Regions from separate parts of the Enterobacter sp. R4-368 genome, predicted to be linked through region 2. Evidence: predicted binding sites of a transcription regulator. Region 2 holds the regulator's gene; the other holds the start of a gene.
The links. Region 2 encodes PhoB, which activates phosphate uptake and scavenging genes when phosphate is short. Its sites were predicted from a motif close to CTGTCATAAAACTGNCNNAT; they were not measured.
Positions count from the first base shown of each region.

Region 1: the regulator PhoB is predicted to act here: its motif matches at 2,747-2,766, upstream of uvrB (excinuclease ABC subunit UvrB).

Region 1 is NC_021500.1:4,568,516-4,575,540, reverse strand. It holds gene pmrB (two-component system sensor histidine kinase PmrB) at 1-280, shown strand, start outside; gene uvrB (excinuclease ABC subunit UvrB) at 494-2,515, opposite strand; gene H650_RS25800 (hypothetical protein) at 2,928-3,305, shown strand; gene H650_RS21350 (ABC transporter ATP-binding protein) at 3,268-3,990, shown strand; gene bioD (dethiobiotin synthase) at 3,932-4,654, opposite strand; gene bioC (malonyl-ACP O-methyltransferase BioC) at 4,647-5,396, opposite strand; gene bioF (8-amino-7-oxononanoate synthase) at 5,383-6,537, opposite strand; gene bioB (biotin synthase BioB) at 6,534-7,025, opposite strand, start outside.
Region 2 is NC_021500.1:4,127,388-4,134,412, forward strand. It holds gene sbcC (exonuclease subunit SbcC) at 1-177, opposite strand, end outside; gene sbcD (exonuclease subunit SbcD) at 174-1,376, opposite strand; gene phoB (phosphate response regulator transcription factor PhoB) at 1,575-2,264, shown strand; gene phoR (phosphate regulon sensor histidine kinase PhoR) at 2,286-3,584, shown strand; gene brnQ (branched-chain amino acid transporter carrier protein BrnQ) at 3,991-5,310, shown strand; gene proY (proline-specific permease ProY) at 5,394-6,746, shown strand.

The DNA.
Region 1 (7,025 bases), 440 kb from region 2:
TAGCCCGACAGGATCGGCCATTACCGTACGTATCGAAAACGCTGCCGCACCGGTACTGGCGGTGGAAGATGAAGGGCCGGGCATTGATGAAAGTCGCAGCGGAGAGCTCAGTAAAGCCTTCGTGCGTATGGACAGCCGCTATGGCGGCGCGGGCCTGGGATTAAGCATTGTGTCGCGTATCGCGCAACTGCATGACGCGCAGTTCTTTTTACACAACCGGCTGACGCAATCTGGCGTACGGGCGTGGGTAAAATTTCTCCCCGGCGCCCGCCAGGCATAAATCAGTAGGTCAGCACCCACAGACGGGCAAAAACAATCACTAACGCCAGCGTGAAAGCGACAGCGAAAAACTCACGAACCTTAAATTGTTGCATCAGATTGCCCTCCAGAATACCGGTGGGCAGTGTGTCAGGCGTAGGTTAAGCCAACATTAAGAGAGCCCGGACAGGCTCTCTTTTTTGTTATTTTGTGCTGTCATGTCATCGCACGGATTTCAGGATGCGGCAATAAACAGATCGCGTAACTGGTGCAACTGGTCGCGTACTTTCGCCGCTTCTTCGAACTCCAGATTTTGCGCATGCTGCATCATCTGACCTTCCAGTTCGTGGATTTTCTGCTGCAGCGCTTTCGGCGAGAGCGCCAGTTCAGCCGCTTCCACCTGCGCAGGCGTGCGCGTTTTACCACGCCCTTTCGCACGCGTCTTCGCCAGCCCTTCGCCAAGCGCCAGAATATCCACCACTTTCTTGTTCAGCCCCTGTGGCGTAATACCGTGTTCTTCGTTATAGCGCTGCTGTTTCTCACGACGACGCTCGGTTTCGCCAATCGCTTTCGCCATCGACGGTGTGATCTTGTCGCCATACAGAATCGCTTTACCGTTGATGTTACGTGCGGCACGGCCAATCGTCTGGATAAGTGAGCGCTCAGAACGCAGGAAGCCCTCTTTGTCGGCATCCAGAATCGCCACCAGCGAGACTTCCGGCATATCCAGCCCCTCACGCAGCAAGTTGATGCCGACCAGCACATCGAACTCGCCAAGGCGCAAATCGCGGATAATCTCCATACGTTCAACGGTGTCGATATCCGAGTGCAGATAACGCACCCGCTCGCCATGCTCTTCCAGATATTCGGTGAGATCTTCCGCCATGCGTTTGGTCAGCGTCGTCACCAGAACACGTTCGTTAATCGCGGCGCGCTGGCGAATTTCAGAGAGCAAATCGTCCACCTGAGTCGCCACCGGACGCACTTCAATTACCGGATCGAGCAGCCCCGTCGGGCGCACCACCTGATCAATCACTTCGCTGCCCGATTTCTCCAGCTCGTAATTGCCCGGCGTCGCCGAAACATAAATTGACTGCGGTGCCAGCGCTTCAAACTCTTCAAATTTTAACGGTCGGTTATCCAGCGCCGACGGCAGGCGGAAACCGTACTCCACCAGCGTCTCTTTACGCGCGCGGTCGCCGCGATACATCCCGCCGATCTGCGGAATGGTCACGTGGGATTCATCGATTACCAGCAGACCATCGGCTGGCAGGTAGTCGAACAGCGTCGGCGGCGGCTCGCCCGGCCCGCGCCCGGAAAGATAGCGCGAGTAGTTTTCAATCCCCGAGCAGTAGCCCAACTCGTTCATCATCTCCAGATCGAACTGCGTACGCTGGCTGAGCCGCTGCTCTTCCAGCAGTTTATTGTTTTCCAGCAGCGTCTTACGACGTTCCGCCAGTTCAACTTTGATCTCCTCCATCGCCTGCACGATCCGCTCGCGCGGCGTCACATAGTGCGTTTTTGGGTAGATGGTGAAGCGCTGGATGCCCGACTCAATATGGCCGGTCAGCGGATCGAACAGCGACAGGCGCTCAACTTCTTCATCGAATAATTCGATACGCAGCGCCAGATCGTCAGATTCCGCCGGGAAGACATCGATAACTTCGCCGCGCACGCGGAAAGTGCCGCGCTGGAACGCCTGATCGTTGCGGGTATATTGCAGCTCCGCCAGACGACGCAGGATCGCGCGTTGATCGATGATCATGCCCTTAGTCAGATGCAGCATCATTTTCAGGTAGAGATCCGGATCGCCCAGACCGTAGATGGCGGAAACAGAGGCCACCACAATCACATCGCGACGCTCCAGCAGCGCCTTCGTCGCTGACAGACGCATCTGCTCGATATGCTCGTTCACCGAGGCATCTTTTTCGATAAAAGTGTCAGAACTTGGCACATACGCTTCCGGCTGGTAGTAGTCGTAGTAAGAGACGAAATACTCGACCGCGTTCTCCGGGAAGAACTCTTTCATTTCACCATACAGCTGCGCGGCCAGCGTTTTGTTCGGTGCCAACACCATTGTCGGGCGCTGGAGATCGGCAATCACATTGGCGACGGTGAATGTCTTCCCTGAACCCGTCACCCCGAGCAGCGTCTGGTGCGCCAGGCCGTCTTCCAGACCTTCCTTGAGGCGGCGGATAGCTTCAGGCTGATCGCCGGAAGGACGAAAAGCGGAATTCAGTTTGAACGGTTTACTCATGAACGGCTACCTGATGAAGGAATGAGCGGGCAGGTAACACATTTTACTCACCCTGTTCACTTTTGCCAATAAATAACACTGGATGAAAAAACAGTAGCGAAACAGGCAATCTGTACTACTCCCCGTTAGGGCACCGCTTCTCCCCTCAAATTTCAGCGCGGACAAGATAAAACACTAACCCTTTCAGGTTATCCCCAAAATTTTTCCTCTTTTAACATTTGTCAAGCGAGCCTTTGAAAGTTTTGTGGCAGCGGGTGACACTTTTCTTACAGGCATTGCTTTTATATAACCTTTTGATTATTAAAAATAATCTTAAAAAGACGTGTTTAACACCAATTCAGGCGCAACCCGCGTCCTCTCTCGCTTGCCGCATGTTTTCTAACTCTAATACACAAGGTTATCCACAGGAATAGTGGATAACTGCCGCCAGGCCGGATACCTCGCCTTCCCGCCAAATCCCATTTTGTCCCAGGCGGGCGCCGCTAAAAATTTTTTATCTTTTCTTTTTGATAATTATCGGCAAACGAAACGCAGGATCCGCATGAGATCGTTCTCACAGATCCAGCCATTGCTGCACCACAACTCAACACTGCAAGCACTGGCAAAGTGCAGAATTTTTACCTGGCTTCTTCCCTCCTCACGTTTTAAAAGCCACTTTTCTCAGCGGCATCCGAAAAAAAAGCCTTTTTTATGTTCTGGCAAGCCTTTTGCAGAATCATCAAAGTCATCAGAGCCGAAACAAGGAGCGGACAATGTTGAGCTTACGGGCAGTAAACCAGTATTACGGTAATCAGCATACATTGTGGAATGTCGACCTCGATTTATCCCCCGGGGTCTGCACATCAGTTATTGGGTTGCCAGGCATGGGCAAGACGACACTGGTGAATTGCATCACCGGCTATTTACCCATTGAAAGCGGCAGCATGATTTGGCAGGAAGCGGGCGCACCGCCGCGCGACTTGCTCTCTTTGCAAGCCGAACACCGCAGCGCCATCGGCATCAGCTATGTGCCGCAGGACAGGCGGATTTTTTCGCAACTCACCATTGAGGAAAATCTGCATGTCGCGATGCGCGCCGGCAGTGAACCGGGCAGCGCAGTGCGGCGGGATATTTACGATTTGTTCCCTGAACTGTATGAGCTTCGCCAGGTACGTGGCGCGGAGTTGTCAGAAGATAACCAGCAACAACTGGCGATGGCGCGGGCGCTGGTTACGCACCCACGGCTGTTGATCCTGGATGAGCCAACGCGCGGTCTTGGGCAGGCTTTTATTCATAAACTGGGCAATTTGATCGTGCGGCTCAACCAGGAGTTTGGCATGACCATTTTGCTGGCTGAACAGCACTTATCATTTATTCGCCGGGTCGCCGACCGTTTCTGCCTGCTGCACCGCGGGCGCAATGTCGCGCAGGGCGACGTTAAACTGCTTGATGATCCACTGCTCTCAAAGTGGATGACACCGGAGTCAGGACACTGAGATCAAGATAATGACCCGTTTTTTCTTTTTCCGGTGCGTGGGCAAACCAGGGAATTTCGCCAATCAGCGGAGCCTGCATCACGCGCCGAAGCGTTGCCAGATACTCCGGGTGTCGCCTACCCGGCTGCACCACATCGTTAGCAATCCAGCCCGCCAGCCGTAACCCCGCCTGACGCACCGCTTGTGCGGTTAACATGGCATGGTTGATACAGCCAAGTTTTACGCCAACGACCAGAATCACCGGCAACTGCTCCTGCACCACCCAGTCGGCGAAAGTGAGCGTCTCTGAAAGCGGCGTAAACCAGCCTCCCGCCCCTTCCACCAATAGCCACTCCGCCTGTGTTTCCAGCGCGCGCAGCCCGGCGGACATCACCTGCGCATCAATGGGTTCACCCACATCGGCACTCACAATATGCGGTGATGTGGGTTCTGCGAAGGTATACGGATTGACGGTCTTATACGCCATCGGCAGGCTGCTGTGGTGTTGCAGCGCCAGCGCATCGCTGTTGCGTAACCCGTCTGCGGTCATCTCACTCCCGGAAGCCACCGGTTTATAACCCGCGCTGCGTAAACCACGCAGATTTGCCGCCTGCAAAAGCGCGCAGCTGGCGACAGTTTTCCCGACTTCCGTATCCGTACCGGTCACAAAATAGCGTTCAATCACGGGCGATCACTCCCCAAAAAAGATGGTAAGTCAGCGGGCATTTGCCCTGCTGTTGCGGCCAGGCCAGCTGCAAGCGTTGTAGTTTGCCGCGTGTCAGCCCCTGCTGCCTGCCCGCGTGTAAATGTGTTGCGCCAATACCTTTTAGCGAACGCAGCGCCGCAGTGGCATCGTCAAAGTGCAAGGTTATCGTCTCGACGCCACTGCGCAGCCGCCAGCCACGCAAAGCCTGCCCGATGGCTGGCAAGGTTAAAAAACGGTTGGCGTGCGGATGGTCGTCAATCGCGCGCCACGCCTGGTTCAGCTCCGGCAGTGATGCCGCGACCAGTGTCGTAAAAGCAACACAACCGCCGGGTTGAGTCACGCGATACAACTCCCCGACAGCCTGGCGCAAATCATCACACCACTGCACCGCCAGGTTGCTCCAGACCAGTGAAAATTGCGCATCCGCCAGCGGCATGGCTTCAATATCGCCTCTGACATAGCGCTGCGCGCTGTGCTGACGGCGCGCCTCATCGAGCATATTCGCCGAGAGATCCAACGCCGTTACCTCACCGCCCTGCCCGCGCCAGTAGCGGCTCATTGCGCCGGGTCCACAACCGGCGTCCAGCACCTGAGCAGGCGTGACAGCGCCCAACTTAGATAACAGCAGAGCGGCGCTCCGGCGCTGCAATTCGTCGTGCTGAGTGTAACTGTGCGCCGCGCGGCCAAAAGCAGCGGCGACCGCCTGTTTATTCACCGTCATGCAAAGCCTCCAGCAAACGGTCGATATCATCGAACTGGTGCTCTGCTGTCAGCGTCAGGCGTAACCGCGCCGTACCCGGCGGTACGGTGGGCGGGCGAATCGCTGTCACCCAACAGCCGCGCTGACGCAAGCGTTCAGCCAGCCGCAATGCGCGGCGATTTTCACCCACAATCAGTGGCTGGATTGCGCTGGTGGAATCCGTCATCGTGACGGATTCATGTGCCACACTGTGACGAAAATGGGCAATTAGCGCCGCCAGTTTTTCACGCCGCGCATTCCCCTCGTCGCTACGAATAACCTGCAATGCCGCGCCAAGCGCCACCGCCTGTGCGGGGGGCATCGAGGTGCTGTAAATCAGGTGGCGGGCAAATTGCAGCAGGTAATCCGCCACCGTGTCACTGCACAACACCGCCGCACCACTGACGCCAAAGCCTTTGCCGAAGGTCACCACCAGCACGTGCGGCTTGATGCCCTGCAGGTGACAACTGCCGCGCCCCTGCTCGCCCACCACGCCAATGCCGTGGGCATCATCCACCATCAACCAGGCCCGCGCTTCCCGCGTGGCATCAGCAACCGCCACCAGCGGTGCGCTGTCGCCATCCATGCTGAAGACGCCCTCGGTCACCACCAGTTGCTGCCCGGCAAGCGGTTTTGCCAGCAGCGTGGTCAGTTGCCCGATATCGTTATGCGCGAAACGCCGCAGCTGCGCCGGGCTGTGGCTGGCGGCTTCCAGCAGTGATGCGTGGCTTAATTTGTCAGCGACAATCCTGTCCTCTTTGCCCGTCAGCGCAGCAATGACCGCCTGATTAGCGGCAAAACCAGAGATAAACAGCAACGCGCGCGAGTAACCAAGCCAGTCGGCCAGCGCCTCCTCCAGTTCCCGGTGCGCGGTGGTGTAGCCGCTGACATGACCGGAGCCACCGCTACCCACGCCATAACGTTCCGCGCCCTGTTGCCAGGCGCGGATCACGGCAGGATGTTGGCTTAAACCGAGGTAATCATTACTGGAGAAGTTGCAAAAGCGCTGCTCGCCAAGTGTGAGCCAGCGCCCCGCGCCCTGCGAGACGGCACGCCTTGTGCGCAGCGCATCTGCCGCGCGACGCTCATCCAGAGCGGCATCAATACGCTGTTGCCAGCTCATACGGCTGCCGCGTTGTAATACTGGTCGGTATCGGCGTGTAACAACTGTTGCTCAAGCTGCTGCTGTTGCTCGTTGTCGCCGTTCAGCACCGCCGTATGCTGCGGGTTCAGGCCGAGCTTACGGAACAGTTGCAGATCTTTATCCTCTTCCGGGTTCGGCGTGGTAAGCAGTTTGCAGCCGTAGAAAATGGAGTTCGCCCCGGCCATAAAGCACATCGCCTGAGTCTGCTCGTTCATCTGCTCGCGTCCGGCAGAAAGACGCACATGCGAAGTCGGCATCATGATGCGCGCAACCGCAATGGTGCGGATAAAGTCAAAGGCGTCGACATCCTCGTTATCCGCCAGCGGCGTCCCTTTTACTTTGACCAGCATATTGATCGGCACGCTTTCCGGCGGTGTTGGCAGGTTCGCCAGTTGCAATAACAGACCGGCGCGATCGTTGACCGTTTCACCAAGACCAACAATGCCGCCGGAGCAAACTTTGATGCC
Region 2 (7,025 bases):
CGGTGTTTCGTGGTACAGCGCCAGGCAGATAGCGTCGAGCAGCGTGGTTTTCCCCGCGCCCGTCGCGCCGGTAATGGCGAATAAACCGTTACTGGCAAACGGCTCTTCGGTGAAGTCTATTTTCCACTCGCCTTTAAGCGAGTTCAGGTTTTTTAGCCGCAGGCTCAGGATTTTCATGCTTCATTCTCCTCATCCAACGCCTGGCGCGCTTCGCTAAACAACGTGTGTAACCGTGCATTTTGTGTGTCGTCGAGTTCTGCCAGCGCAAGGCGGCGGGCGAACACCTCTTCCACTTTTAATTCGTTTAAGGTTTCGCGTAACTCGCCGGAAAGAATTCGTTCGCGCTGCTCGCGGCTGCGGCGCACCAGCAGCACTTCGACCGGCAAATCTTCGGTTACCAGCTGGATTTTGCGTTGCATATCCGCCAGATATTCATGGCTTTCGATTTCAATATCCAGCCAGACGGGTGGCTCTGCGGGGGCATTGAGCCACTGTTCTAACTGACGGCAGATTTCAGCGAAATCGCCTTTGATCACCGCTAACGGTTGGGTTGCCGGCACCTCCAGCGCCGTGACATCGGCGAGCTTACCTTCGGCGAATGTCACCAGATTGACGCTTTTGCTTTTCCCGGTTTCATCAAAGCTCAACGCAATGGGCGAACCGCAGTAACGGATGTGCTCAAGGCCGCCAATCTTCTGCGCGCGATGAATATGGCCGAGTGCGAGATAATCCACAGGGGGAAAATTTTGTGCAGGGAAGGCGTCTAACGTGCCGATATAAATATCACGCACCGCGTCACTTTTACTGGCACCCACCGTGGTTAAATGGCCGCTGGCGATAATCGGCAGTGGTTTGTCACCGCGCAGTTCACAGGCCTCAGTAAATTGTTGTTGATAGTAATCGGTGATCGCCGCCAGTAAATGCTGCTGTTTTTGTTGCCCGGAAAGCCCCGCCTGGCTAACGGTAATGTCGCGCGGGCGTAAAAACGGCACCGGGCAAAATACCGCGCCGGGTTCGCCATCGCGGCGTTTTAGCAGGAATGGTCTGGTACCTGCACTGGCCACCACGGTGGTTTTCAGGTAAGCGAGGATCTCTTTTGATTCATTCAGCGTGGCCACGGAATCGTGGTTTCCCGCCAGCACGATAAGCTGGCAGCCCGTCTGCTGGAGTTTGACCACAAAGCGGTTGTAAAGCTCGCGGGCGTAGCTTGGCGGGGAACCGGTATCAAAAATATCGCCTGCGACAATAATGGCATCCACCTGATGCGTTTCGGCGGCGGCGAGCAGCCAGTCGAGAAAAGCGTCATGTTCGGCGGCGCGGTTTTTACTGTAGAAGTTTTGACCCAGATGCCAGTCTGAAGTGTGAATGATGCGCATAGCGGTTCCATGGCGAAAAAGCGTAAAGCAGATTATAAACATTAAGCAGATGAGGGACATAACCGAACGCAAATTTGCGTTGTCACACGGCCACCGGGCGGGTCATATAGCGGTCATCTTATTCATAAATCTGTCATAAAACTGACGCATAATGGCGCCGCTACATATACTGACGACTTAATTAAAACAGGGCGAATTATGGCGAGACGAATTCTGGTCGTAGAAGATGAAGCACCAATCCGTGAAATGGTGTGCTTCGTGCTCGAGCAAAATGGTTTTCAACCGGTGGAAGCTGAAGATTATGACAGCGCGGTGAACCAACTTAACGAACCCTGGCCCGACCTGGTTTTACTGGACTGGATGCTGCCTGGCGGTTCTGGCATTCAGTTTATTAAACATCTTAAACGCGAAGCGATGACCCGTGATATTCCGGTGATGATGCTGACCGCGCGCGGGGAGGAAGAGGATCGCGTTCGCGGTCTGGAAACGGGGGCGGACGATTACATTACCAAGCCATTTTCACCGAAAGAGCTGGTCGCGCGTATTAAAGCCGTGATGCGCCGTATTTCACCGATGGCGGTGGAAGAGGTGATTGAAATGCAGGGGCTGAGCCTCGATCCTTCCTCACACCGCGTGATGACCGGTGAAAATCCGCTGGATATGGGACCGACAGAGTTTAAACTCTTACACTTCTTTATGACTCACCCGGAACGTGTTTATAGCCGCGAACAGCTGCTGAACCACGTATGGGGAACCAACGTTTACGTTGAAGACAGAACCGTGGACGTGCATATTCGCCGTCTGCGCAAAGCGCTGGAACACAGCGGCCACGATCGTATGGTGCAAACAGTGCGCGGCACGGGATATCGTTTTTCGACCCGTTTCTGAAATTTGACAGGAGTGTGACGCGTGCTGGAACGGCTGTCATGGAAAAGGCTGGTGCTGGAGCTCCTCCTTTGTTGTATCCCCGCCTTTATTCTCGGCGCGATTTTCGGTTACCTGCCCTGGTTTTTGTTCGCCGCGGTAACCGGGTTGCTGATCTGGCATTTCTGGAATTTACTGCGTCTTTCCTGGTGGTTATGGGTCGATAAAAGCATGACGCCGCCGCCGGGAACCGGCAGCTGGGAGCCGCTACTTTACGGGCTACACCAGATGCAGATGCGTAACAAAAAGCGCCGCCGCGAACTGGGAAATTTGATCAAACGCTTTCGCAGCGGTGCGGAATCGCTGCCGGATGCGGTGATCCTCACCACGGAAGAAGGGGCGATTTTCTGGTGTAACGGTCTCGCGCAGCAGATGCTGGGGCTGCGCTGGCCGGACGATAATGGCCAGAATATCCTTAACTTACTGCGCTACCCCGAATTTACGAAATACATCAGGAACCAGGAGTTTGGCCGACCTCTGCACCTGGTACTAAATAATGGGCGGCATCTTGAGATTCGCGTCATGCCCTACAGCGAGCAACAACTGCTGATGGTGGCGCGCGATGTGACGCAAATGCACCAGCTGGAAGGCGCGCGGCGTAACTTTTTCGCTAACGTCAGTCATGAACTGCGCACCCCGTTAACGGTGCTGCAGGGCTACCTGGAAATGATGCAGGAGCAAACGCTGGAAGGGGCGCCGCGCGAAAAAGCGTTGCACACCATGCGTGAACAAACGTCGCGGATGGAAGGGCTGGTGCGTCAGCTACTCACGCTGTCGAAAATCGAAGCCGCACCGACGCTACCCCCTAACGAGACCATTGATGTACCGATGATGCTGCGGGTTGTCGAACGGGAAGCGCAAACCCTCAGCCAGCAAAAACACACGTTCACGTTTGACGTGGATAACACGCTCAAAGTGCTCGGGAACGAGGAGCAGCTGCGTAGCGCAATTTCTAATCTGGTGTATAACGCCGTCAACCACACGCCAGCGGGCACACACGTTATTGTGCGCTGGCAGCATGTACCGCAGGGCGCTGAATTTAGCGTGGAAGATAACGGACCGGGCATTGCCGCAGAACATATTCCGCGCCTGACCGAACGTTTCTACCGGGTGGATAAAGCCCGCTCGCGGCAAACTGGCGGCAGCGGTCTTGGATTGGCGATTGTCAAACACGCGGTAAATCACCACGAAAGCCGCCTTGATATCGTCAGCGAGCCGGGCAAGGGCACCCGCTTTAGCTTTGTCCTGCCGGAACGTCTGGTTGCCAAAAAAGCCGCTTCCTGAAGGCGCTGTCAGCATATCTTTCCAGCGGCCTGCGAAAACAGGCCGCTTTCCCGCACCGTCTACCACAGCTGAAACGTATTTTGTACGTCTGCTGCTTTTTTGTTCGCATGATCAGCCATGTGTTTTTCCTATAAATGGAGTATTTGACTGCTTGTTTTTTGCAATGCAGCATAAACATCTGGTTTTGCGATCCCACCTTGCCTTTAAACGTTATAAGCGTTTAAATTGCGCCCCATACATTGTCAGACCGACTGTGTTTGCGTGGTAAATCGAAAAACTATTCTTCGCCACGTTGTACATAAAGCATTTCCCGCTGATTTTTCACGCAATTGGCGTTTTATTGTTCGGTCGGGAAAGGCCAATAATTCATCACTTTACGACACCACATCCACAGGCAGTAAAACTTATGACCCATCACTTAAAACCACGAGACATAGTCGCTCTGGGCTTTATGACCTTTGCCCTCTTCGTAGGCGCAGGTAACATTATTTTTCCTCCGATGGTCGGCTTACAGGCGGGTGAACACGTCTGGACGGCGGCGTTTGGCTTTCTGATTACCGCTGTGGGTTTGCCGGTGCTCACCGTTGTCGCGCTGGCGAAAGTGGGTGGTGGCGTCGATAGCCTGAGCACGCCGATTGGTAAAGTGGCGGGTGTTCTGCTGGCGACGGTTTGCTATCTGGCAGTTGGGCCACTGTTTGCGACGCCGCGTACGGCAACCGTCTCGTTTGAAGTCGGGATTGCACCGCTGACTGGCGAAGGCGCAATGCCGCTGCTGATTTACAGCGTGGTTTACTTCGCGCTGGTGATCCTGGTGTCGCTCTATCCGGGCAAACTGCTTGATACCGTGGGTAACTTCCTTGCCCCGTTGAAAATCATCGCGCTGACTATCCTCTCGATCGCCGCGATTGTCTGGCCGGCGGGTTCCATCAGCCATGCGCTGGACGCCTACCAGAACGCCTCTTTCTCCAACGGTTTCGTCAACGGCTACCTGACGATGGACACCCTGGGTGCGATGGTTTTCGGCATTGTGATTGTCAACGCGGCGCGTTCGCGCGGCGTGACCGAAGCGCGTCTGCTGACCCGTTACACCGTTTGGGCTGGCCTGATGGCGGGCGTGGGTCTGACGCTGCTTTATCTGGCGCTGTTCCACCTGGGTTCAGACAGCTCTTCGCTGGTTGATCAGTCTGCCAACGGTGCCGCCATTCTGCATGCTTACGTTCAGCACACTTTCGGCGGTGCGGGCAGCTTCCTGCTGGCGGCGCTGATTTTCATCGCTTGCCTGGTGACGGCCGTTGGCCTGACCTGCGCCTGTGCCGAGTTTTTCGCGCAGTATCTGCCGCTCTCTTATCGTGCGCTGGTGTTTATTCTGGGTATCTTCTCGATGGCGGTGTCCAACCTCGGGTTGAGCCACCTGATTCAGATTTCGATTCCGGTGCTGACGATGATCTACCCGCCCTGTATCGTACTGGTGGTGCTGAGTTTTACCCGCTCCTTCTGGAACAGTTCAACACGCGTTATCGCACCGACCATGTTTATCAGCCTGCTTTTTGGTATCCTTGACGGCGTGAAAGCCTCCGCGTTTGCTGAACACCTTCCTGCCTGGACACAGCGCTTGCCGCTGGCGGAGCAGGGACTGGCCTGGTTGATGCCGGGTCTGGTGATGGTGATTCTGGCCGCAATCTGGGATCGCGCCGCCGGACGGCAAGTGACTTCCAGCGCGCATTAACAGCAGCAAACACGGTTTGTTTAACCACGGGGTACGCGCTCCGTGGTTTTTTATTTTTGTGTTGAATAATGGCAGTGGAAACGATGGAAAGTACTAATAAGCTGAAGCGTGGGCTAAGCACCCGCCACATTCGCTTTATGGCGCTGGGTTCAGCGATTGGCACCGGGCTGTTTTACGGTTCCGCAGACGCCATCAAAATGGCCGGGCCAAGCGTGCTGCTGGCTTACATTATTGGCGGTGTCGCCGCGTATATCATTATGCGTGCGCTGGGCGAAATGTCCGTGCATAACCCTTCTGCCAGCTCCTTCTCCCGCTACGCGCAGGAAAACCTCGGCCCGCTGGCTGGTTATATCACCGGCTGGACCTACTGTTTTGAAATCCTGATTGTCGCCATTGCCGATGTGACCGCTTTCGGCATCTATATGGGCGTCTGGTTCCCGACGGTGCCGCACTGGATTTGGGTGTTGAGCGTGGTGCTGATTATCTGCGCCATTAACCTGATGAGCGTGAAGGTGTTCGGCGAACTGGAGTTCTGGTTCTCGTTCTTCAAAGTCGCCACGATCATCATCATGATTGTCGCCGGTTTCGGCATCATCATCTGGGGCATTGGCAACGGTGGCGAACCGACCGGCATCAGCAACTTGTGGAGCCACGGCGGCTTCTTCAGCAATGGCTGGCTCGGCACGGTGATGGCGCTGCAAATGGTGATGTTCGCCTACGGCGGTATTGAAATCATCGGTATCACCGCCGGTGAAGCGAAAGATCCGGAAAAGTCGATCCCGCGCGCCATTAATTCAGTGCCGCTGCGCATACTGGTGTTCTACGTCGGGACGCTATTTGTGATTATGTCCATTTACCCGTGGAATCAGGTAGGAACAGACGGCAGCCCGTTTGTGCTGACCTTCCAGCATATGGGCATCACCTTTGCCGCCAGCATTCTTAACTTTGTGGTACTGACCGCCTCGCTTTCCGCGATCAACAGCGACGTGTTTGGTGTCGGGCGTATGCTGCACGGCATGGCCGAGCAGGGAAGCGCGCCGAAGATGTTCGCCAAAACCTCGCGCCGCGGTATTCCGTGGGTAACGGTAATGGTGATGACGGTCGCGCTGCTGCTGGCGGTCTATCTGAACTACATCATGCCGGAAAATGTCTTCCTGGTGATTGCTTCGCTGGCGACTTTCGCCACGGTGTGGGTGTGGATCATGATTCTGCTCTCGCAGATTGGTTTCCGTCGCCGCCTCTCCGCTGATGAAGTGAAAGCGCTGAAATTCAAAGTTCCGGGCGGTGTGGCCACTACCGTTGCCGGGCTGATTTTCCTCGTGTTTATTATCGCGCTGATTGGCTGGCACCCGGACACCCGCATCTCGCTGTATGTCGGTTTCGCGTGGATTGTGCTGCTGCTGATTGGCTGGATGTTTAAACGCCGCAAAGCCTGATAACCAACCGTGCCGGATAAGCGGTATGCTTATCCGGCAGCGCTTGTGCCGCTGGTGATGATGTTACTGGCGGCCGCTATTTTTCTCCCTGAAGCAGGGTGGTTTGCGCCGGTATCAATGACGCAGCCGCGAATTCATTAGCCTCTCTGCGGCCTCCGCGCTCTTCTTTCATACGCCATAAAAAGCCTTTCTCTCTCCCGGCTCAGCGTGGCCGTTCAGTTTAAATCACTTATTCATCTATAGTTTTTATCAAGATACAAGCGCGTCTGTCTGCGATTC